Regions from separate parts of the Micromonospora sp. NPDC003944 genome, predicted to be linked through region 2. Evidence: riboswitches for the same ligand, from Rfam matches in the RefSeq annotation. Region 2 holds a riboswitch; each other region holds the start of a gene.
What was found. Region 2 has a riboswitch for S-adenosylmethionine ahead of ACWER9_RS13585 (ABC transporter substrate-binding protein). Riboswitches for the same ligand answer to the same signal wherever they lie in the genome.
Positions count from the first base shown of each region.

Region 1: linked by a shared signal. The riboswitch ahead of thrC (threonine synthase) and the one ahead of ACWER9_RS13585 (ABC transporter substrate-binding protein) in region 2 are both predicted to bind S-adenosylmethionine.
Region 3: linked by a shared signal. The riboswitch ahead of ACWER9_RS04010 (aminotransferase class V-fold PLP-dependent enzyme) and the one ahead of ACWER9_RS13585 (ABC transporter substrate-binding protein) in region 2 are both predicted to bind S-adenosylmethionine.

Region 1 is NZ_JBSGIV010000005.1:87,414-94,450, forward strand. It holds gene paaN (phenylacetic acid degradation protein PaaN) at 76-1,749, opposite strand; gene ACWER9_RS04085 (N-acetyltransferase family protein) at 1,800-2,819, opposite strand; gene thrC (threonine synthase) at 3,056-4,342, opposite strand; SAM riboswitch class I at 4,353-4,488, opposite strand; gene ACWER9_RS04095 (DMT family transporter) at 4,557-5,519, opposite strand; gene ACWER9_RS04100 (ArsR/SmtB family transcription factor) at 5,611-5,916, shown strand; gene ACWER9_RS04105 (DoxX family protein) at 6,127-6,576, opposite strand; gene ACWER9_RS04110 (DUF4232 domain-containing protein) at 6,750-7,037, shown strand, end outside.
Region 2 is NZ_JBSGIV010000022.1:14,580-21,616, forward strand. It holds gene ACWER9_RS13555 (SCP2 sterol-binding domain-containing protein) at 1-73, opposite strand, end outside; gene ACWER9_RS13560 (mycothiol transferase) at 156-665, opposite strand; gene ACWER9_RS13565 (2'-5' RNA ligase family protein) at 746-1,261, shown strand; gene ACWER9_RS13570 (hypothetical protein) at 1,470-1,655, shown strand; gene corA (magnesium/cobalt transporter CorA) at 1,678-2,805, opposite strand; gene ACWER9_RS13580 (amino acid transporter) at 2,990-4,930, shown strand; SAM riboswitch class IV at 5,017-5,128, shown strand; gene ACWER9_RS13585 (ABC transporter substrate-binding protein) at 5,401-6,267, shown strand; gene ACWER9_RS13590 (amino acid ABC transporter permease) at 6,307-7,037, shown strand, end outside.
Region 3 is NZ_JBSGIV010000005.1:67,404-74,440, reverse strand. It holds gene ACWER9_RS04020 (HD domain-containing protein) at 1-157, opposite strand, end outside; gene ACWER9_RS04015 (FUSC family protein) at 264-1,499, shown strand; gene ACWER9_RS04010 (aminotransferase class V-fold PLP-dependent enzyme) at 1,523-2,773, opposite strand; SAM riboswitch class IV at 2,820-2,940, opposite strand; gene ACWER9_RS04005 (PrsW family intramembrane metalloprotease) at 2,964-4,454, shown strand; gene ACWER9_RS04000 (hypothetical protein) at 4,724-4,891, opposite strand; gene ACWER9_RS03995 (GroES family chaperonin) at 4,985-5,323, opposite strand; gene ACWER9_RS03990 (AI-2E family transporter) at 5,484-6,794, shown strand; gene ACWER9_RS03985 (ATP-dependent DNA helicase) at 6,953-7,037, opposite strand, start outside.

The sequences.
Region 1 (7,037 bases), on a different contig from region 2:
CCGGTGATCAAGAGGTTTGCGTCAGAAACGGCGCTGATGTTGACGCAAACCTCTTGATCACCGAGAGCAGCTGAATCAGACGTGTCGCCGCGACTGCACGATCCGGAACCGGTTGGCCACGTACGCCCCGTCCGTCAGCGCCGAGTTGGCGGCCGCGTTGGCACCACTGCCGTGGAAGTCCGAGAACGCCGCCGACTGGTTGACGAAGACGCCGCCGGTGAGGTTGCAGGACAGGTGCACCCCGACCTCGACCGCCACCGCCTCGGCGGCGTCCAGCACGGCCTCGTCCGTCGAGTAGACCCCGGCGGTGAGCGCGCCCTTCTCGCCGACAGTCCGGCGCAGCAACTCCAGGCTGTGCGCGGTGGAGTCGGTCGCGATGGCGAACGAGATCGGCCCGAACCACTCCCGGCCGTACGTCTCGGCGTCGTCAGCGGTCAGCTTCACGATCGTCGGGGTACGCACCACCGCGTCGGCGTACGACGGGTGGGCGACGACCCGCGACTCGAGCACCGGCTCGCCGACCTTGGTGACCTCGGCCAGCCGCTCCAGCACCCCGTCGTTGACGATCGCGCCGGTCAGCTCCACGCCTCGGGCCGGGTCCGCGGTGAGCTTGCCGACCGCGGCGGCGATCCCGCCGGCCACCTCGTCGAAGCTCTTGTGCCCCTGGTCGGTCTCGATGCCCCCAGCCGGGATGAGGATGTTCTGCGAGGTGGTGCACATCTGCCCGCTGTAGAGGGTGAGCGTGAAACCGAGGTTGCGGCACATGCCGGCGAAGTCGTCGGTGGAGTCGACGACGACTGTGTTGAGGCCGGCCTTCTCGGTGTAGACCGAGGCCTGCCGGGCGTGGGTCTCCAGCCAGTCGCCGTACTCGGTGGAACCGGTGAAGTCGACGATCTTGATGGAGCGGTGCAGGGCCAGGTCGCTTGCGAGCTTCTCGCCGGGCGCCTCGGCCGCCAGCATGATCAGGTTCGGGTCGAACCCGGCCTCGGCGAGCACCTCCCGGGCGTACTTCACGGTGATGGCCAGCGGCAGCACCGCGCGCGGGTGCGGCTTGACGATCACCGGGTTGCCGGTGACGAGCGAGGCGAACAGCCCGGGGTACGAGTTCCAGGTCGGGAAGGTGTTGCAGCCGATGACGAGCGCCACCCCACGCGGCACCACGTGGAACGTCTTGGTCATCCGCAGCGGGTCACCCTTGCCGGCGGCCTTCTCCCAGCCCGCCGTGCCCGGGTGCCGGGTCATCTCGGCGTACGCGTACGCCAGCGCTTCCAGCGCCCGGTCCAGCGCGTGCGCGCCACCGGCCTGGAAGGCCATCACGAACGCCTGCCCGCTGGTGAACTGCACCGCGTTGGCCAGCTCGAAGATGTTCTTGTGCAGCCGGTCGAGGATCTCCAGGCAGACGCCCACCCGGGCCTGCGGGCCGGCGTCACGCCAGGCCGGCAGCGCGGCGGTGGCGGCGTCGACCAGCTCGTCGGTGCCGGCGTGCGGGTACCGCACCGCCAACTCAACCCCGAAGGGGCTCGTCTCGGTGGCGACCCGTGCGCCGCTGCCGGGCTGGTCGAGCGGGAAGTCACCACCGAGGTACGCCTCGAAGGCGGCCTTACCGTCGGCGGCGGCGGTTTCGCCGTACACCCGGGGGCTCGGGGATTCGGGATAGGCGGACCAGTAGCCCCGCTCCGTGATCGCGGTCAGCGCACGGTTGAGGGTGTCGGCGTGCCTGTCGTACAGGGGATGCGGGGTCTCCGTCATGCCCGCAATCATGCCTGAGTCGGGTCCGCGAGCAGTAGCGCCGACACCCGTCAGAGGGTGAGCTGCCAGTCGGTCCAGGCGTCCACCTGGCGGAAGCCGAGCTGCTCGTTGATGGCCACCATGTAGCTGTTGCTTGCCGCGTTGAAGGTGTCGATCACCTGTACCGCCGGCTCGTGGGTCAGCAGGTGGTGCAGGTTCTCCGCCTTGGCGATGAGGCCGAGCCGGTGCCCACGGTGTGCGGGGTCGACGATGGTGATCTGCTGGAACGCGTGCCAGTCGGCGGAGGCGCCCACGTCCAGCAGCGTCCACGCGACAAGCCGGCCGGACGCTTCGTGCCGCATCCCGAGGTGGTAGCGGCGCCGACCCCGGGCGTCCAGCGCCCGTTCGTTGCCGCGGATGCGCTCGGCGTCGACCTGCTCCGGCTCCCACTGCACGTCGCCCATGGGCGCGTCCATCAGCAGCCGACCGTCGAGGTAGGCGACGTCTGTGACGTACTCCTGCGGGGTTGTTCCCTGCCAGCAGACCGAGTGGTAGCCCTCGGCTCGCGGCCGGGCCTCGGCGAGCGCCGCCCGCAGCGCGACCCGGTCGATCTCGCCGACGTCGAGTCGGCGACGTACCTCGGCGAGGGCAGGCTGGGCTCCGATCGCGGCGGCGAACGCACCGCCCGCCCCGCTGCGGTCCGGCCCGCCGGGCAGCGCGGAGACGGCCATCGCCACGACCCGCTTGCGGCCGTGCTCGCGGAGCAGGCGCACCCCGTACTCGTGCAGGGCCCGACCCACCCCCCGACGCCGCAGCTCGGGGCGCACCATCAGCTCGGCGGTGGCGTTGTCGGGGTTGTCGAGCTGCGGCAGGTCGAGCTGGAGGTAGCCGGCCGGCACGCCGTCGAGTCGGGCCAACGCCCAGAGCGACCGGGTGCCGGGCATCGGGGTGTGGAAGAGCGCGTCGAAGCGGCGCCGGCAGGAGGGCGGGAAGTCCGGCAGATCGGCGTCGTTGACCGCCGCCCCGATCCGGTACGCCTCGTCGACCGAGGCCCGGTCAGCGCCGTCGAACGGCGCGATCGTGATGCTCATGCCGTCGAGCGTGCACCGGGGAAAAGCGATCGGGCCAGCGATTAATCGCTGGCCCGATCGGACGTGGTCGGGAGGGACACTCGCACAACGCCTCCGGCGTTGGGTCGCAAGAACTTCAAAAGTCTTCGGCGAAATGCCCTCCCGCACGGAGCATCTTGCGCCGTCCGGTTCCTGCCGTCAAGTCCGTAGCGGCGGTTTTTCCACACTCACAGCGAAAACCCAGTCACCGGCTGGATTCAGCCGAGGAGACCGGCGTCCCGGGCGGCGCGCAGCGAGGGCTTGATGTGGTGGGTCGGCCCGACCTGGCCGGCCACCGCGTCGATGGTCTTCAGACCTTCGCCGGTGTTGAACACGACGGTCTCGGCCGTCGGGTCGAGCCGACCGGACTCGACGAGCTTGCGCAGCACCGCCACTGTCACCCCGCCTGCGGTCTCGGCGAAGACCCCGGTGGTGCGGGCCAGGTCTCGGATGCCCGCACGGATCTCGTCGTCGTCGACGTACTCCATCCAGCCGCCGGTGCGGCGGACCGCCTCCAGGGCGTAGAGACCGGCCGCCGGGTCGCCGATGTTCAGCGACTTGGCGATGCCGGTCGGCTTGACCGGGATGATCGTGTCCGTGTCGGCGTGCAGGGCGGTCGCGATCGGGTTGCAGCCTGCGGACTGCGCGCCGAAGACCTTCCAACCACCGGCCGGCGCCTCGACCAGGCCGACCTCGACCAGCTCGGAGAACGCCTTGTCAATCTTGGTGAGCAGCTCGCCGCTGGCCATCGGAATGACCACCTGCGCCGGGATCCGCCAGCCGAGCTGCTCGGCCACCTCGTAGCCGAGGGTCTTGGAGCCCTCCGCGTAGTACGGCCGGACGTTCACGTTGACGAACGCGGTGTCCTCGAACTCGTCGGTCTCCACCAGCTCGCCGCAGAGCCGGTTGACGTCGTCGTACGAGCCGTCGATGGCGACCAGCTCGCCGCCGTACACGGCGGTGGTGATGACCTTGCCCTGCTCCAGGTCGCTGGGGATGAAGACCACCGAGGGCACCCCGGCGCGGGCGGCGTGGGCGGCCACCGAGTTGGCCAGGTTGCCTGTCGACGCGCAGGCGAACCGGGTGAAGCCGAGCGCCTTGGCGGCGGTGAGCGCCACCGAGACGACGCGGTCCTTGAACGAGTGGGTGGGGTTGGCGCTGTCGTCCTTGACCCAGAGCGGCGCGGTGATGCCCAGCTCGGCGGCGAGGTGCGGGGCCGCCACCAGGGGCGTGAGCCCCGGGTCGAGGCTTACCCGGCTGGCCGGGTCCTGACCAGCGGGGAGCAGCGCGGCGTACCGCCAGATGTTGTTCGGGCCGGCCTCGATCTGCTCGCGAGTGACGGTGGCCAGCGCGGCGGCGTCGTAGTCGACCTCCAGCGGGCCGAAACACTCGTAACAGGCGTGCTGGGCGGCGAGCGGGTAGCGGGCCGAGCAGGCACGGCAGACCAGGGCGCGGGCGGGGCTGGCCGAGGTGTCGATGCCGGAGGTGACGAGCGTCGACGTCATGTCGAGAGTCCTCTCATCTTTCCCCGCATCGCACGGTGCGGCGGGGACGGAATTGGCACCTGCCCCGCGGGTCGCTCAGCGGTGAGCGCGCGGGGTGGTTGCCGGGGCGTCGTCGGGCCGTATCCCTCAGCCCCTCTGGATGAGGTATTCAGTTGTGCCGCCGAGTCTAGGACAACGCTGTCGACCCTTGCTACCGCCGATCCCACACAGTGGGTCAGCGGGCGCTCACCGCAACCGGGTCGGTCACCGCGACCGGGTCGGTGACGGCGCTCGGCCCTGGCAGTGCCGGGGTCCGGGGTCGGGCGGCGAGGTTCGCGGCGATCAGGGCGGCGATCGTGATGGCGGCCCCGACCAGCTCGACGGGCTCCGGGTGGTAGCCGCGGGCGATCTGCACCGCGAAGGTGGTCACCGGGACCAGATTCATGAACAGCGCGGCGTTTGCGGAACCGAGTCGCTGCACACCGGTGTTCCAGGCCAGGACCGAGATCACCGCACCCACCAGCACGGCGTACGCCAACTGCGGGGCGACCGCCGCGAGGTCGGCGGCGGCCGGCGCGTGCTGCCAACCGACCGCGTCGGCGCCGATGCTCAGGACGAGCATGGCCGCCGTACCGGCGAGCGCGGTCAGGGTGGTGAAGCGCAGGGGGGACCATTCCCCGAACCGACTGGCACCGTGGGTGTAGATGCCCCAGCCCAGCACCGCGCCGATCATCATCAGCCCGCCCAGGCCGAACTGGCCGAGCCCGGCCAGGCTGCCGCGCGTGATCACCAGGCCGACTCCGAGGAGCGCCACCAGGGAGAGGGCCAACAGGAGCGGCTTCGGGCGTACGCCGTCGCGAGCCCAGCGGACGAGCTGGGTGATCACCGGGGTGGTGGCCACGAAGAGAGAGATCTGCTGCGGTGCGGCGTGTTCGAGTGCCAGGTTGGTGAGCAGGTTGAAGCCGGCGAAGCCGACCACTCCGAGCACCACGACCTCCCCCGCCCGACCACCGTGCCGCAGCGCGCCGGCCCCCTCGCGGAGCAGCAGGATGGCGACCAGGACGACGGCGGCCAGCAGGTAGCGCGCGGTGGTCAGGTTGAGCGGGTCGACCCGGTCGAGCGCACTGGCCAGGATCGGGAACATCACGCCCCAGCCGAGCACGGCGACCAGTGGGTACGCGGTGGCGCGGGATCGCATCGGTAACTCCAATGTTCGAGTATCGTCGAACCAACGACACCGACCATAGGGTCTTGTTCGATCATTGTCGAACAAGGGTTACACTGGTCACATGGAGCCGCATGAGCCCGACCTGACCGACGTCCCGGTCACAAGCGTGTTGGCCGCACTCGCCGACGACGTGCGGCTACAGATCGTCCGGGCACTTGCCGAGGGTGGCGAGGCCGCCTGCGGCAGCCTCGACTTCGGCGTCTCCAAGGCGACCCGCAGCCACCACCTCAAGGTGCTGCGCGAGGCGGGCCTGACCCGGACCAGGGCCGCCGGCACCAGTCGACTGGTCCGGCTGCGCCGCGACGAGGTGGACAAGCTCTACCCCGGCCTGCTGGACGCGGTCCTCGCCTCCCGCCCGCCGGCCTGACCGCCTCGACTCCCTGGTCCCGGACCTGCACCGCGCCCGATTCCCGGACCTTCCCGCCCCTGGCCCCCTGGCCACGGACCTGCCCCGCGCAGCCTTTGGAGCTGAATCGTTCACGGCATCACCCGACCGACCGCTCCCCCAGACCACTCCCCGGCGCGCGTCGCCGGAACCACCTCGTCGGGGCTCCGGCGACGCGCGGAACGGGTGCGGTCAGACGGACACCGGGCTGGGTTCGGCCACCCGGGACGACGGAGCGTCGGTGCGGCGTCGGGAGAGCAGTGCGTCGAGCGCCCACGGGCCGGAGCCGAGCGCGGCGACCAGCAGGAACGACCAGCAGAAGAGGGCCGACAGTTCGCCGCCGTTGTGCAGCGGCAGCAGGTGGTCCGGCTGGTGCACGACGAAGTAGGCGTACGCCATGGAGCCGGAGGCGAGGAGCGCGGCGGGTCGGGTGAAGAGCCCGACCAGCACCAGGGCGCCGCAGACCAGCTGGATCAGGGCGGCCCACCAGCCGGGCCAGGTGCCGAACGGTACCGCCTTGCCAGTCATCGGGTTGCCGCCGAACAACCCGAACACCGAGGACAGGCCGTGCAGCGTGAACAGCAAGCCGATCACGATGCGGAACAGGGACAGGATCGGCCCGCCGAGCCGAGAGACGTTCATCGAACCTCCATCGAAGAGAGCGAATAGGTCTCGTCAATCGTGAAGGACACAGACATCGAAGAACATAACTTCCTTGCTGGTGGGAAGATCCCTCGTGAAAGCGGTGTGACCCCTGATGCCGCAACAGCAAGTGCAAGCAGCGGTGGGGCGCCTTGATGGGAGAGGATCGGTGGATGATCTCCAGCCACACGGCAACACGGCGACGGGCCGGCGTAGCGATCGCGGCGGCCCTTCTGCTCGCCGCCTGCACCCCCGGCGACCATCGCGGCCAGGGCGGGGACCCGACCGGGCCGCCGCCCGCCGCGTCGAGCCCGGAAGCGGGCCCGTCCGCGAGCGTTACGCCGTCGGTCGAGTGCCCGACCAGCGGTATTCGGATCCGGTCGACCGGCGGGGACGCCGCGATGGGCCTGCGCGCCCTCGGCGTGGAGCTTGTCAACTGCGGTCACCGCCCCTACCAGCTC
Region 2 (7,037 bases):
CGGTGGTCTCCGGCAGGTTGGGACGCCGACCGGCGTCCAGCTGTTGCAGGTACTGCTCCGCCGTCGCGCCCATCAGGTCCCCTCCCCACGGCTTCCCGCAGGATTACCCGGGCCGGGGTGAGCGCGGTTCACCCGAAGCGGGTGAGGGGAGTACGTCAGTCGACCTCGATCAGGCCCCGCAGGTAGGCGGCCTGCCCGACGTGTTGCAGGTCGTCCTCGGCGATGCTGACCAGCCGGACGCCGAGGGTGACCGGCGGGTCCCACCCCTCGTCGACCACGCGGTCCAGGTCCGCCGGGCCCAGGCCGGTCAGGAAGCTCCGGGTACGCGCCGCGACAGCCTGGTAGTAGTCGACCAGCACCTGCGCGCTCTCCGGCCGTACCGCCGCGACCTGGGCGGGCGAGTGCCCGTAGCCGGTGTCGTCGGGGTCGGTGGCGAGCCCGAACCGACCCGCCCAGTCGCCGCTCGCCCAGATCTGGTCGGCGTCGAGGAGGTCGGCGACGTGGTGGTCCTGTACCCGGGTGAGGTGCCAGACCAGCCAGCCGACCGAGTTGACGCCCGGCCGGGGCTGGTGGCGCAGTTGCTCCGGGCTGAGCCCGTGGACCGCCGCGCGGACGAGGTCGGGCAGCCGGTCGTACGCCTCGGTCAGCAGGTCACTCACGTCCACGGGCCACGCCTCCCTGATCGGTTACCCGGTCAGGTACCGCCGGACCGGGGCGGGCAAACCTCGGCCGTTACGGTGATCGAATGGTCGCCGCGCTGGAGTTGTACCTGGACCCGGATGCCACCCGCCGGATCCGGGTGCTCTGGGACGCGCTGGAGGCCGAGGGCGTGCAGAGCATGCGGTCGCTGCTGGAGCAGCGCCACCGCCCGCACGTGTCGCTCGCGGTGGCGCCCCGCTTCGACCCGGAGCAGGTCGCCGAGGCGTTGCGGGGGACCGTAGTGGCCGCCCCGCTGCGGCTCGAGTTCCAGCACGCCGGCCAGTTCGTCGGTCGGGTGCTCTGGCTCGGCCCGGCGCCCACCCCGGAGTTGCTGGCGCACCACCGGCTGGTGCACGACCGGCTCGCCGGCGCCGGCATTCCCCTCGCCGAGCACTACCAGCCGGGGCGTTGGGTGCCGCACTGCACGCTCTCCATGCGGGTGCCGAACACCCTGATGGCCGCCGCGGTGCGTCGCTGCCTGGAGGTGTTGCCGCTGGCCGCGACAGTGGTCGGCGCGGCGCTCACCGACCACGCGCGCGGCATCGCCGAGCCGCTGCCTTGACCGTGGCTCGACCGTCGATGCGTAATGTCCGGTTTGGCGGGCGACAGTCGGAAACCCGAAAACAAGCGGTGCGGATGCGGCCGGGCGTGGGAAGGTTCGAGTGGCTGCCGTACCGGTGGTGGGCTGCTGACAGGTGGTCTGCCCGGCCGGTGGCGTGGGTCTGCCCCGCGCCGCCCCACGGCGGTTTCGACGAGGAGAGGCAGGGCCCATGCAGGCTCAGCGCAGGCCACCGCGTGCGGAGCGGAGCCAGACCCGGGACGACCGGACCGGCGGCGGGATGACCGGGGCGGCCACGCCACTGACGATCTGGGCGGCCGCCGTACTGCTCGGCCGGATCAGTGCCGGCGACGACGACGTCGAGGACGAGCGGCACATCCTGCGCGGCATCGAGTGAGTCCCGGCCTCAGGCACCCGGCTCAGAGCCAACCGCGCCGCTTGAAGATCAGGTAGAGGGTGCCGCAGACCAGCAGCATCAACAGCAGCGCGAAGAGATAGCCGAAGCGCCAGTTCAGCTCGGGCATGTGGACGAAGTTCATGCCGTACACGGTGCCGATCAGCGTGGGAGCGAAGAGGATCGCCGCCCAGGAGGAGACCTTCTTCAGCTCCTCGTTCTGGCTGTAGCTTGCCGCGGTGAGGCTGCGCATCTCCTCGTTCTGCTGCTGCGAGACGAGGGTGGCGTTGACGGTGAGGATGTTCTGCAACAGGTGCCGGAAACCGTCCACCCGCTCCACCACCTGGGTGAGGTGGTCGGTCACGTCGCGTAGGTAGCGGCGCAGTTCCTCGTCGGCGCCGGCACTGCCGTCGGCAAGCGCGCCGAGCACGCTGAGCAGGGGGCGGGCGGCCCGCTGGAACTGGATGACCTCGCGGCTGAGACCGTAGATGCGGCGGCTGGCGTTCGGGTCGCCACCGAAGACCTGGGTCTCGATCTCGTCGATGTCGTTCTCCAGTCCGGCCACCACCGGCGCGTACCCGTCGACGACCTGGTCGAGGATCGCGTACAGGACCGCCTCCGGGCCCCGCGCGAGCATCTGCGCCTCGGTCTCCATCCGCCGCCGCACCGCGGCCAGGTCCGGCGCCTCACCGTGTCGGACGGTCACCACGAAGCCTGGCCCGATGAACAGGTGCAGCTCGGAGAACTCGACCTCCTCCCGGAGGTCGTCGTAGCGGGCGGCCCGCAACACCACGAACAGGGTGTGCCCGTACCGCTCCAGCTTGGGCCGCTGATGGGCGTTGATCGCGTCCTCGACGGCCAGGTCGTGCAACCGGAACTCCCGGGCCAGCGAGGTGATCTGGTCGATGTCGGGCCGGTACAACCCGATCCAGGCCATCGCGCCGTCCTGCTCCTGGAGGCAGCGGTACGTCTCGGCCAGGCCGGGCGGCGAGGCGAACCGGTGCCCCCGGCGGTAGACCGCGCTGTCCACCAGACCGCCCTGGGGCGCGGCGGCCGGCGACTCCGTGGGCGGCGGCACGCCGACCCTCGTCTCGTACTCGTCGAGTTGGCGGCCGAAGCCACCACCCGGGCGGAAGCGACGGCCGCCGACCATGCCCTGTCCCTCCCCCGGTGCCCTCCGGTCCGGCGCGCGCGCCAACCCGGGAGCGCTGCTTCCCCCCTGTCCCGGGCCCGAAACCCGCCCCGGCGTCGGCCGGGTTCCGCTCACCAGCGGACGGGGACAGCCCGACAGGCGGATACTCACGGTGACCGTGGGCGGGATGACGGGGGACGCGCCGGTGACTGTCGACAGACGCGCCCGCCGGTTGCGGGAATGGTTGCTCGACGCCGGCTCGGACCAGGCCGTCCAGCACCCGGGGCCGCACGGGCGCCCGCCGGAGCACCGGCACCACCCGTGGTGGAGGGTGATGTGCCTGACCGGGGTCGACTACTTCTCCACACTCGGTTACCAGCCGGGCATCGCCGCGCTGGCCGCCGGGGCACTCTCGCCGGTGGCGACCCTGGTGCTGGTGCTGGTGACCCTCCTGGGGGCGCTGCCGGTCTACCGGCGGGTGGCGGTGGAGAGCCCGCACGGCGAGGGTTCCATCGCGATGCTCGTCCGTCTGCTGAGCTACTGGCCGGGCAAGTTGCTGGTGCTGGTGCTGCTCGGCTTCGTGGCCACCGACTTCATCATCACCATCACCCTCTCGGCCGCCGACGCGACCGCGCACATCGACGAGAACCCGTTCTGGCCGAGCGGGCTCAAGGGTCACGAGGTGCTTGTCACGCTGCTGCTCGTGGCGTTGCTGGGCGCGGTGTTCCTGAAGGGATTCACCGAGGCCATCGGGATCGCCGTCGTCCTGGTCGCGGTCTACCTGACGTTGAACGCGGTGGTGGTGGTCGACGCGCTCTGGCGGGTGGCGACGCATCCCCACGCGGTCGGCGACTGGACCACCATGCTGACCACCGGGCACGGCGATCCCTGGTTGGTGGTCGGGTTGTCGCTGCTGGTCTTTCCGAAGCTGGCGCTGGGCCTGTCCGGCTTCGAGACCGGTGTGGCGGTCATGCCGAGCATTCGGGGTGACCCGCAGGACTCGGAGGCACGACCGCTGGGCCGGATCCGTGGCGCGCGTCGGCTGCTCACCACCGCGGCGCTGATCATGAGCGTCTTTCTGATCACCAGCAGCGTGACGACCACCGTGCTCATTCCGCCGGAGGCCTTCCAGCCGGGCGGGCCGGCGAACGGGCGGGCGCTGGCGTACCTGGCGCACGCCCACCTCGGTGAGGTGTTCGGCACCGTCTACGACCTGTCCACGATCGGAATCCTCTGGTTCGCGGGCGCGTCGGCGATGGCGGGTCTGCTCAACCTCGTGCCGCGCTACCTGCCCCGTTACGGCATGGCGCCGACCTGGGCGCGAGCCGTCCGGCCGCTGGTGCTGGTCTTCACCGGCGTGGCCTTCCTGATCACGATCGTCTTCGAGGCCAGCGTGGACGCGCAGGGCGGCGCGTACGCCACCGGGGTTCTGGTGTTGATCACCTCGGCCGCGACGGCGGTGACGCTCGCGGCGCACCGGCAGCGTCAGCGTGGCCGCACCGCCGCGTTCGGAGTCATCGCGGTGATCTTCATTTACACCACGCTTGCGAACGTGGTCGAGCGTCCGAGCGGCGTCAAGATCGCAGCCTGTTTCATCGGCGGGATCATCCTGGTGTCGGTGCTGTCCCGTCTGATGCGGGCCTACGAGCTGCGCGTCGACCACGTCGAGCTGGACCCGTCCGCGGCCCGGATGATCGACGAACGCGCCGGGAGACGGATCCGCCTCGTCGCGCACGAACCCGACCGACGCGACGAGGCGGAGTACCGCGCCAAGCTGGCGCAGACCATGGCCGACAACGACTTCCCGGACGACAGCGACGTCATCTTCGTCGAGGTCACGGTCACCGACCCGTCCGACTTCGAGACCGAGCTGTTGGTACGCGGCAGCATGGCCGACGACCGCTTCCCGGTGCTCAGCCTGGCCAGCTCATCGGTGCCCACCGCGCTCGCCGCCCTGTTGCTGGAGATCCGCGACCGCAGCCACCGGCGCCCGCACATCTACTTCGAGTGGTCCGAGGGTGGCCCGACGCGCAACTTCCTGCGCTACCTGGCGTTCGGGCAGGGCGCCATCGCCTCGGTGACCCGGGAGATCCTGCGCCGCCACGAGCCCGACCCGGGCCGTCGACCACACGTGCACGCCGGCTGAGCTGCGTACGGGCGGCCCGACGCGGACGGTGAGCGTGGTCATAACGACTGGACGCGCCACCCGGTCCTGCTGCTAGCCTCGGCGCAGGTCATGAGCGCCAGCGCGAAGCCCCGGCTCGCTGGCCGGCAACCCTCCTCCGCGGTGGGGTGCCCCGGGTGAAGACCAGGCACCGGCACGACGTCGGTGCAAGCGTGGCCTGGCACCCAGGTCAGCACAGACCCGGGAGAACCATGCGCATCCTCAGCACCGCCCCACCGACCGACGTCGCGGATGTCCGCACCGGTCGACCCTCGCCCGCACTGACCCGGCGACGGCACGTGGACATGATGCGAATGTGCAGCGCCGCCTGTCGTCGCGGCACCACGCGCTAGCACCCCCTTCCGGAACACCTTCCCACCGGTACGCCCCTCGGGCGCGCCGTCGGTGGCGTACACCCGTACGCGCCGAGACACCACCCTTCGGAGACACCCGTGCGATTCCTTCCTGCCCTGACCCGTGCCGCTGCCCTGGGCACGGCCGCGATCCTCGCCGCCACCGCCCTCACCGCCTGCGGCGACGACAGCTCGTCCGACGCCACCGCCAACCCGTACGGCCTGGCCCAGCCGGGAGTGTTGCGCGCCGGCACGCTCACCGACGCCCCGCCGAACGTCTACCTCGAGGACGGCAAGTTCACCGGCTTCGACAACGACCTGCTCACCGCCGTGGCCGGCAAGCTCGCCCTCAAGGTCGAGTTCGTCGGCACCGACTTCTCCGCGCTGCTCAGCCAGGTCAACAACCGCAAGTTCGACGTCGGCAGTTCCTCGATCACCATCACCGAGGCCCGCAAGAAGACGGTCGACTTCGGCAACGGCTACGACTTCGGCTACTTCGGCCTGGACGTCCCGGCCGGCTCGTCGATCACCGGCTTCGAGCAGCTCACCGGCAAGCGGGTCGTGGTGGTGCAGGGCACCGTCCAGGACGACTACGCCACCGGCAAGCAACTCAACCCGGTGCGGGTGCCGGACTACAACGGCGCGATCAACCAGCTCAAGGCGGGCACCGCCGACGCGTGGATCGCCCCGGCGGAGATCGGCGAGAAGTCGGCCGCCGACAGCAAGGGCAAGATCACCGTGGCGGCCAAGCAGCTCAGCCCGGCGCCGACCGCGTACGCGGTGGCAAAGGGGAACGACAAGCTGCGCGAGGCGCTGAACAAGGCCCTGGACGAGGTCATCGCCGACGGCACCTGGACCCGGTTGCAGGCGCAGTACTACCCGGGCCGACCGATCCCGGCGGACTTCAAGCCGGGCAGCGGAGCGGTCACGGTGGCGCCGTCGGCGTCCGCGTCGGCCGCGTCCTGAGCCGGTGACGAGCGAGCGGGGCGGTAGGAGAGACGACCGATGGATCCGTTGAGCACCCTGTGGGAGACCTTCTTCGACGCCGACGCGATGCGCGAGGCGCTGCCCGAGATGCTTACCGTCGGGCTGCCCAACACGCTGATCCTGGCGGTCTCCGCCGCCCTGCTCGGCTCGGTGCTGGGCCTGCTGCTGGCCGTCGCCGGCATCTCCCGCAGCCGCTGGTTGCGCTGGCCGGCGCGGGTCTACACCGACGTGTTCCGAGGGCTGCCGGCCGCGGCGACGATCCTGCTGATCGGCGTCGGGCTGGCCCCGCTGGGCATGCAGGTGTGGGGGCCGGACCCCTACCCGCTGGGCATCCTGGCGCTGTCGCTCATCGCCGCCGCGTACATCGGGGAGATCTTTCGCTCGGGCATCCAGTCGGTGGAGGCCGCCCAGTTGGAGGGTGCCCGCGCTCTCGGCTTCTCCTGGGCCGACGCGATGCGGCTGGTGATCATCCCGCAGGGTATCCGGCGGGTGCTGCCGGCCTGGGTGAACCAGCTCATCGCGCTGATCAAGGACTCCAGCCTGGTCTACTTCCTCGGTCTGGTGGCAAGCCAGCGGGAGCTGTTCCGGATCGGGCAGGACTACGCCGCCACCACCGGCAACGAGTCGGCGCTGTTGCTGGCGGGGCTGTTCTACCTGGCGTTGACCGTCCCGCTGACGCACGTCGTCAACTGGATCGACGGGCGGCTGCGCAACGGTCGCCCGGTCGCCGCACCTGACGACGAGGACGA
Region 3 (7,037 bases), on a different contig from region 2:
CGTCGAGCACCGCCGTCAGGTGGGCAAGCGTGTGATAGTGCCGGTGCGGCTCCCGCCAACGGGCGAGCAACTGCTCGCCGGCCCTCGTCGTATCCGCATCGGGCCGCGCGCCGGCATCCCGGGCCGCCGCCCCCCACCGCTCCAGCAGATCAACCACCGCCCGAGTCTCCCGCATCCACCCACGGCGCGCGGGACGGGAGGATTCAGCGGGCCCACCACGGGTAGTCGCGCCCATGGCCGTGGCCCGGGACAAGCGACAGCCGATGGTGCGACGTACCGCGCTGCGCGACGGGTTGGTGGACATCGACGGCGCGCGGATCGCCGAGGCCACCGAACAGCTGCGCCACCGCGGCCGAGCCACCCTGCACGACCGGCTGCACCGGGTACGGATGGCCGGCGGACTCGCCGTGCAGGCCGGGCTGGCCGCCGGGCTGGCGTACCTGATCTCGCACAAGGTGCTCGGCAACCCGCAACCGGTCTTCGCGCCGATCTCCGCGGTCGGCACCCTGGCCGCGTCGGTGGGGCAGCGGTTCCGCCGGACGGTGGAGCTGATCGTCGGGGTGGGGGTCGGGGTGGCCGTCGGCGACCTGCTGATCTACCTGCTCGGCACCGGGGCGTGGCAGCTCGGCCTGGTGGTCACGGTGGCGATCCTGCTCACCATCTTCGCCGGCGCGAGCGTGGCGATCGTCATCCAGGCGGCGGCCACCGCGGTGCTGATCGTGACGCTGAGCCCGTCGACCCAGAACCTCGAGATACCCCGCTTCGTCGACGCGTTCCTCGGTGGTGGGATCGCGCTGCTGGTCACGGCGGTGTTGCTGCCGCTGAACCCGCTGCGAGTGATCAACCGGGCGGCTCGGCCCGCCCTGGACCTGTTGGCCGCCCAACTCGACGCCACCGCCGACGGACTGCGCAGCCGGGACCGCGCCACCATCCAGGGCGCACTGGAGAGGCTGCGCAACAACAAGGAGGAACTTGCCACCCTCGGCGAGGCGATCGAGGGGGCGAAGGAGACGGCGACCCTCTCCCCGGCCCGCTGGCACCGGCGCGACGAGCTGACCCACTACGCGGAGGCCGCCGACCCGATCGACAGGGCGATGCGCAACAGCGGCACGCTGATCCGCCGGTCCGTGACGCTTGTCGAGGACGAGGAGCCGGTGCCCGATCCGATGCCGGACGCGATCGGTCACCTCGCCGAGTCGGTCCGGCTGCTCAAGCACGAGTTCGCCTCCGGTGAGGAGCCGGAGAAGGCCCGGGAGCGTTCGCTGCGGGCGGTCAGCGAGGCCGGCCGGGCGTACGGCGACGGGGTGGGCTTCTCCGGCAGTGTGGTGATCGCCCAGGTCCGGACGACGGCGAGCGACCTGCTGGTCGCCTCCGGAATCGAGCAGGAGGAGGCGAACCGGTGGATCCGCACCGCCTTCGGGGAGCAGGAACGCCCGGTCGGTGAACCCGTCGAGCCCGGTGCGGCGCCGAAGCCACCCACCGCCCCGCCGGTCGGCTGACCGAGAGCCCCGCCGGCCCGGCCTCAGCCCAGCTCGGCCAGCGCCGCGAGCAGCCGGTCCACCTCATCGAGAGTGCTGCCCAGCCCGATGCTGGCGCGCAGCGCGGTCGGCGGCAGGTCCCGCCGGCCGGTACGCCCCGCCGCCTCGCCGAGCAGACGCCGGGCCAGCGGGTGGGCACAGAACAACCCGTCCCGTACGCCGATGCGGTGCTCGGCGGCAAGCCGCGTGGCCACCTCGGTGGAGTCCCATCCGGCGACCACGAACGACACGATGCCGACCCGGGGCGCGTCCACGCCGAAGGTGCGCAGCTCGACGACGTGCGGCAGGGCGGCGATGCCGGTCCGCAGCCGGGCCAGCAGGGCCTGCTCGTGGGCGACCAACGCGGCCTGGTCCGCGTCGTCGAGGGCCGCGCACACCGCCGCCAACGCGACCGCGCCGAGCAGGTTCGGGGTGCCACCCTCGTGTCGCGCTGGGCCGGTCGTCCAGGTCACGTCGTGGGTGGCCGGCCCGACATGGCTGGTGGCCCCACCCCCGGCCAGGTACGGCGGGGCGGCGTCCAGCCAGTCCGCCCGACCGATCAGCACGCCCGCGCCGAACGGCGCGTACAGCTTGTGGCCGGACACGGCCAGGTAGTCGACGTCGAGCGCGAGCAGGTCGACCGGGGCGTGCGGGGCGAGTTGCGCGGCGTCGAGCACGATCCGGGCACCGTGCCGGTGGGCCACCCGCGCCAGCTCGGCGACCGGCCACCGCTCACCTGTCACGTTGCTCGCGCCGGTCACCGCCACCAGCACCGGCAGGGCCGGGCTGCTGCCCCGACGCAGCTCGGTGAGGGCGGCGGCGAGATCGCGTACCGCACCGTCGGGGTCACTGGGCACCGGCAACCGCACCGACCCACGCGGCCACGGCAGCAGATTGGCGTGGTGCTCACCGGCGAAGGTGACCACCGTCGTGCCGGCCGGCACGGCCCTCGCCAGCAGGTTGAGCGCGTCGGTCGTGTTGCGGGTGAAGATCACGTGATCGTCGGCGCGAGCCCCGAAGAAGTCGCCGATCGTCTGGCGCGCCTGCTCGTACGCCAGGGTGCAGCGCCGCGACAGCGCTCCGGCTCCGCGGTGCACGCTCGCGTACCAGGGAAGCAGCTCGGCCACCGCGTCGGCGGCGGCCCGCGCGCACGGCGCACTTGCCGCGTAGTCCAGGTTGATCTCACCCGGCACGCCCAGGACGTCGAGCGGCGCAGTGGGCAGACGTGACGGTGCGGGGACGACAGTGACGGACACGCCGGAACCTCCGGGGTCAGGGACCCCGGATGCGGCATCGGGACGGGGTCCGCGCTTGCCCAGCACGCCGATCGGGCTGGGCCCGGTCATCACCCGGGGCACCCCACCGCGAACTCGACGAGGGTTGCCGGCCAGCAAGCCGGGGCTTGACGCTGGCGCTCGTGACCTGCCGGCAGCATAGCGGCTGCCGATGCGACCGAACCAGCCGGCGGCGGATGGCTACGCTGACCGCATGGCCGACACCCCGCCCGGTACACCGCTGCCGCCGTCGCCCGCCGCCCCGCCCGCTCCCGCCGCCCCGCCCACGGGCGAGACGCCCCGGATGCCGCTGCGCCGACTGGGCTGGCGGCGGTTCCTGGTGCTGGCCGGGGTGGTGCTGCTCATCGCGGCCTGCGCGGTGTTCATGGTCTTCACACTCGGCCAGTCGCTCGGTGCGCAGGCCCTGCTGATCGGGGTGGTCGCCGCCATCCTGCCGGTGCCGGTGCTTGTCGCCTGCTTCCTCTGGCTGGACCGCTACGAACCGGAACCGCTGAAGTACCTGATCTTCTGCTTCGCCTGGGGGGCGTTCGTCTCCACCGCCGCCTCGCTCACGGTGAACGACTTCGCGGCCAACCTGTTCGACGACTGGGGCCTGCCGTCCGCGCTCACCGGGGTGCTGGTGGCGCCGTTCATCGAAGAGTTGACCAAGGCGCTGGGCCCGATCCTGCTGCTCGTGTTCCGCCGCCGCGAGTGGTCCGGGATCACCGACGGCCTGGTCTACTGCGGGCTCGCCGCGGTCGGCTTCGCGATGGTGGAGAACATCCTCTACCTGGGCGGTTTGGGTTACGCGTCCGGCGCCGACCGTTACGGTCCTGCCACCGGCATCCAGCAGGTCATCGCCATCTTCATCCTGCGGATCCTGCTGTTCGGGTTCGCCCATCCCCTCTTCACCTCGATGACCGGTGTGGGGCTGGGCATCGCCTCCCGGACGGCCGACCGACGCATCCGGGTGCTCGCCCCGATCGCCGGCCTGCTGCTGGCGATGATGCTGCACGGCACGTGGAACCTGCTGCCCACGCTGACCCAGGCCACCGGCGAGGCCGTGATCATGCTGTACGGCTTCCTGGGCCTCATGGTGCCGGTCTTCTTCGGCACCGTGGGGCTGGCGCTCTGGCTGCGCGCCTGGGAGGGGCGGCTCACCGAGCGGGTCCTACCCGACTACGTCCGTGCCGGCTGGCTCAGCCCGCCCGAGGTGGCCGCTCTGAGCAGTCTCGGCCGGCGACACGCCGCCCGCAGTTGGGCGCGTCGAGTCGCAGGCGACGCCGGGGTGCGGGCGATGCGGGGTTACCAGGCCGCAGCCACCCGGCTGGCCCTGCTACGCGACGGGGCGCTGCGTGGATTGGACCGCAAACCCGCCGACCAGGAGCGGACCGCCCGCGAAGAGCGCGAGCTGCTGGACGCGATCAGCGCGTACCGGACGTTCTTCGTCGGTCGGGACCCGCAGGCCCCGGCCGGAGTCTGGGACGGCAGCCGCTACCACCTGCGCTTCCCCGACGGTACGCAGCGCACGGTGGACGCCCCGGACGAGCCGGTCGTGCCGATCCCGGTAGTGCTGGCCCCCACCCCGGCCCCGCTCGGCTACACCCCACCCGCCTGGCCCGGCCCCCACGCAGCGCCACCCTGGCCACCAACCCACCCCTAACACCCCGCCGCCGCCCCCCGGCCCCCCCGCCCCCGCCCCGCGCCCTGCCCGCGCCGATCTTGCGGTTGCTGTTGTCGAGAAGCCCTGAATGCCCCTTATGCCGGGACAGCAAGTGCAAGATCGGCGCTGACCCGGGTCGATCAAGGAGTTGGGGTGCCTGGTTTGGGGCTACTTGTGGACTTTGTCGCCCATCACAAGTCCAAGATCGACGGGGTGGGGCAGGGGCCGCGGCAGGACAGGGCAGGGCGAAGGCGGGGCGGGGTTTGGTGTCAGGTCATCAGTGAGGTTAGGAAGTCACCTAGGCCCTGGAACATCGCGATGAGCGCGGCTCCGATCGCCCTGAACATCTGCGCGGCACCGTCCGGCCGGAAGGCCATGAAGTAGATCAGGAACGCGACACTGCCCCAGGTCAAGAGCTTCTTTACGAATACCGGCATCGTCCCTCCCCAGGGCCACGGTCGCCGGATGGCTTCCCGTCGTACGGCCGGGCAAACGGTGCGCGACGGGGCCTGGTGGCCGGGGGAGGTGCGTCAGAGGTAGAGGCCGGTCGAGTCGTTCTCGATCCGCTCGGCGGCCACGGCGTGCACGTCCCGCTCCCGCAGCAGCACGTAACCGCGGCCGTGCAGCTCGACCTCGGAGCGGTCGTCGGGGTCGAAGAGCACCCGGTCGCCGGAGACGATGGCGCGGACGTTCGGCCCGACCCCGACCGCGGTGGCCCAGGCGAGGCGCTTGCCGACCGCTGCGGTCGCCGGAATGACGATGCCGGCGGTGGAGCGGCGTTCGCCCTCGCTGCCCTCCATCCGCACCAGCACGCGGTCGTGCAGCAGGCGGATCGGCAGGCCGGCGTCGAGATCGTTGTCGGCGGTCACGCCGCAGACGCTACCGTGTGGCCGACGGTGGCCCGCCGGTGGTTACGCCGGAGGTGGTCGGGGCAATGTGTGGCTGAACTGCCCTACGGTGTCGGGAACGGACGTATGCTGTCCGACCTGTCGCCGTTGGCGGGCCGGGTTCTTCTGCCAGGAGGTGCGCTTGAGCCGCTTCGAGCGGGTACGCGGGCGGCTTCGCCGCGCCTACCAGTCACGACAGGAGTCGGCGCGCGCCGACGAGGGCGCCTCGTCCGATGCGCTTGACGACGCGTCGGAGGCTGCCCGGGTGGCGTCGCCGACCGTGCCGGGGCCGACCGCGCCGTCGAGCGCCGCAGTCTACGGCGCGGAACCGCCGGTGGACCTGCACAGCTCCACCTCCAGTCGGGACGACGCCGACGTTCCGCACGGGCTGCGGATCGCCGCCGCGTGGTGTTGGCGACTGATCGTGATCGGCGTGGTGGCCTGGGCGCTGCTGCGGATCGTCGGCACGGTCAAGATCGTGATCATTCCGCTGGCCATCGCGTTGCTGCTCTCCGCGCTGCTCGCCCCGGCGGTGGGCTGGTTGCTGCGGGTCCGGTTCCCCCGGTCGCTGGCGACGGCGGTGGTGCTTGTCGGCGGTCTGGCCGCGGTGATCGGCACGCTGACGCTCGTGGTCAACGAGTTCATCCGCGGCGTACCGGAGCTGAGCGAGAAGTCGTCGGAGGGCGTCCGGCAGATCCAGAATTGGCTGAAGACAGGCCCACTGCATCTTTCGGACACCCAACTCGACCGCTACATCGACGAGGCGCAGGCCTGGATCAACAACAACACCTCGAGGTTCACCAGCGGCGCGCTGAGCACCGCCGCGACGCTTGCCGAGGTGCTGACCGGCACGCTGCTGGTGCTCTTCGCGACCTTCTTCTTCCTGCGTGACGGCAACCGGATCTGGCGCTTCCTGGTCCGGCTGCTGCCGGTGGCCGCCCGGTGGAAGGTCGACGACGCGGGCCGCGCCTCCTGGCAGACGCTTGTCGCCTACGTCCGCGCGACAGTGCTCGTCGCCTTCATCGACGCGGTCGGCATCGGCATCTTCCTGGTCGCCTTCGACATCCCGTTCGCCTTCCCGCTTGCCGCGTTGGTCTTCCTCGGCGCGTTCATTCCGATCGTCGGTGCGGCGCTTTCCGGCGGCGTGGCGGTGTTGGTGGCCCTCGTCGACAGCGGCCCGGTCACCGCGTTGATCATCCTGGCTGCGGTGATCGTCGTGCAGCAGGTGGAGGGTCACATCCTGCAACCGCTGATCATGGGCCGGGCGGTCGCACTGCACCCGCTCGCGGTGATCATCGGTATCGCGGCCGGTGTCGTACTCGCCGGCATCACCGGCGCGCTGGTCTCGGTGCCGCTCATCGCGGTGCTGAACACCGCGATCCGCCGGCTTGCCGCCCGACGGGTCCCGGACACCCCACCCGACGCCGTGGTCGTCGCCGCCCAGGCCCCGTAGACCCGCCCCGCTCGGGCTCGGGCGCCCCGCAGACCGGCTTGATCACGCACGAACGTGGAAAGAGTGGCCTCCCGCAGCAGGGAGGCCACTCTTTCCACGTTGCAGCGCGATCTTGCCGCGTGGCGGGGCCCGCGACGGCGGCGCGGCGGGGATGGGCGTCAGGACTTGGCGAGGCGTTCCAGGGCGCCGCGGGCCACCTCGGGGCGCGTGGTGTACCAGAACGGGGGCAGCGACCGGCGCAGG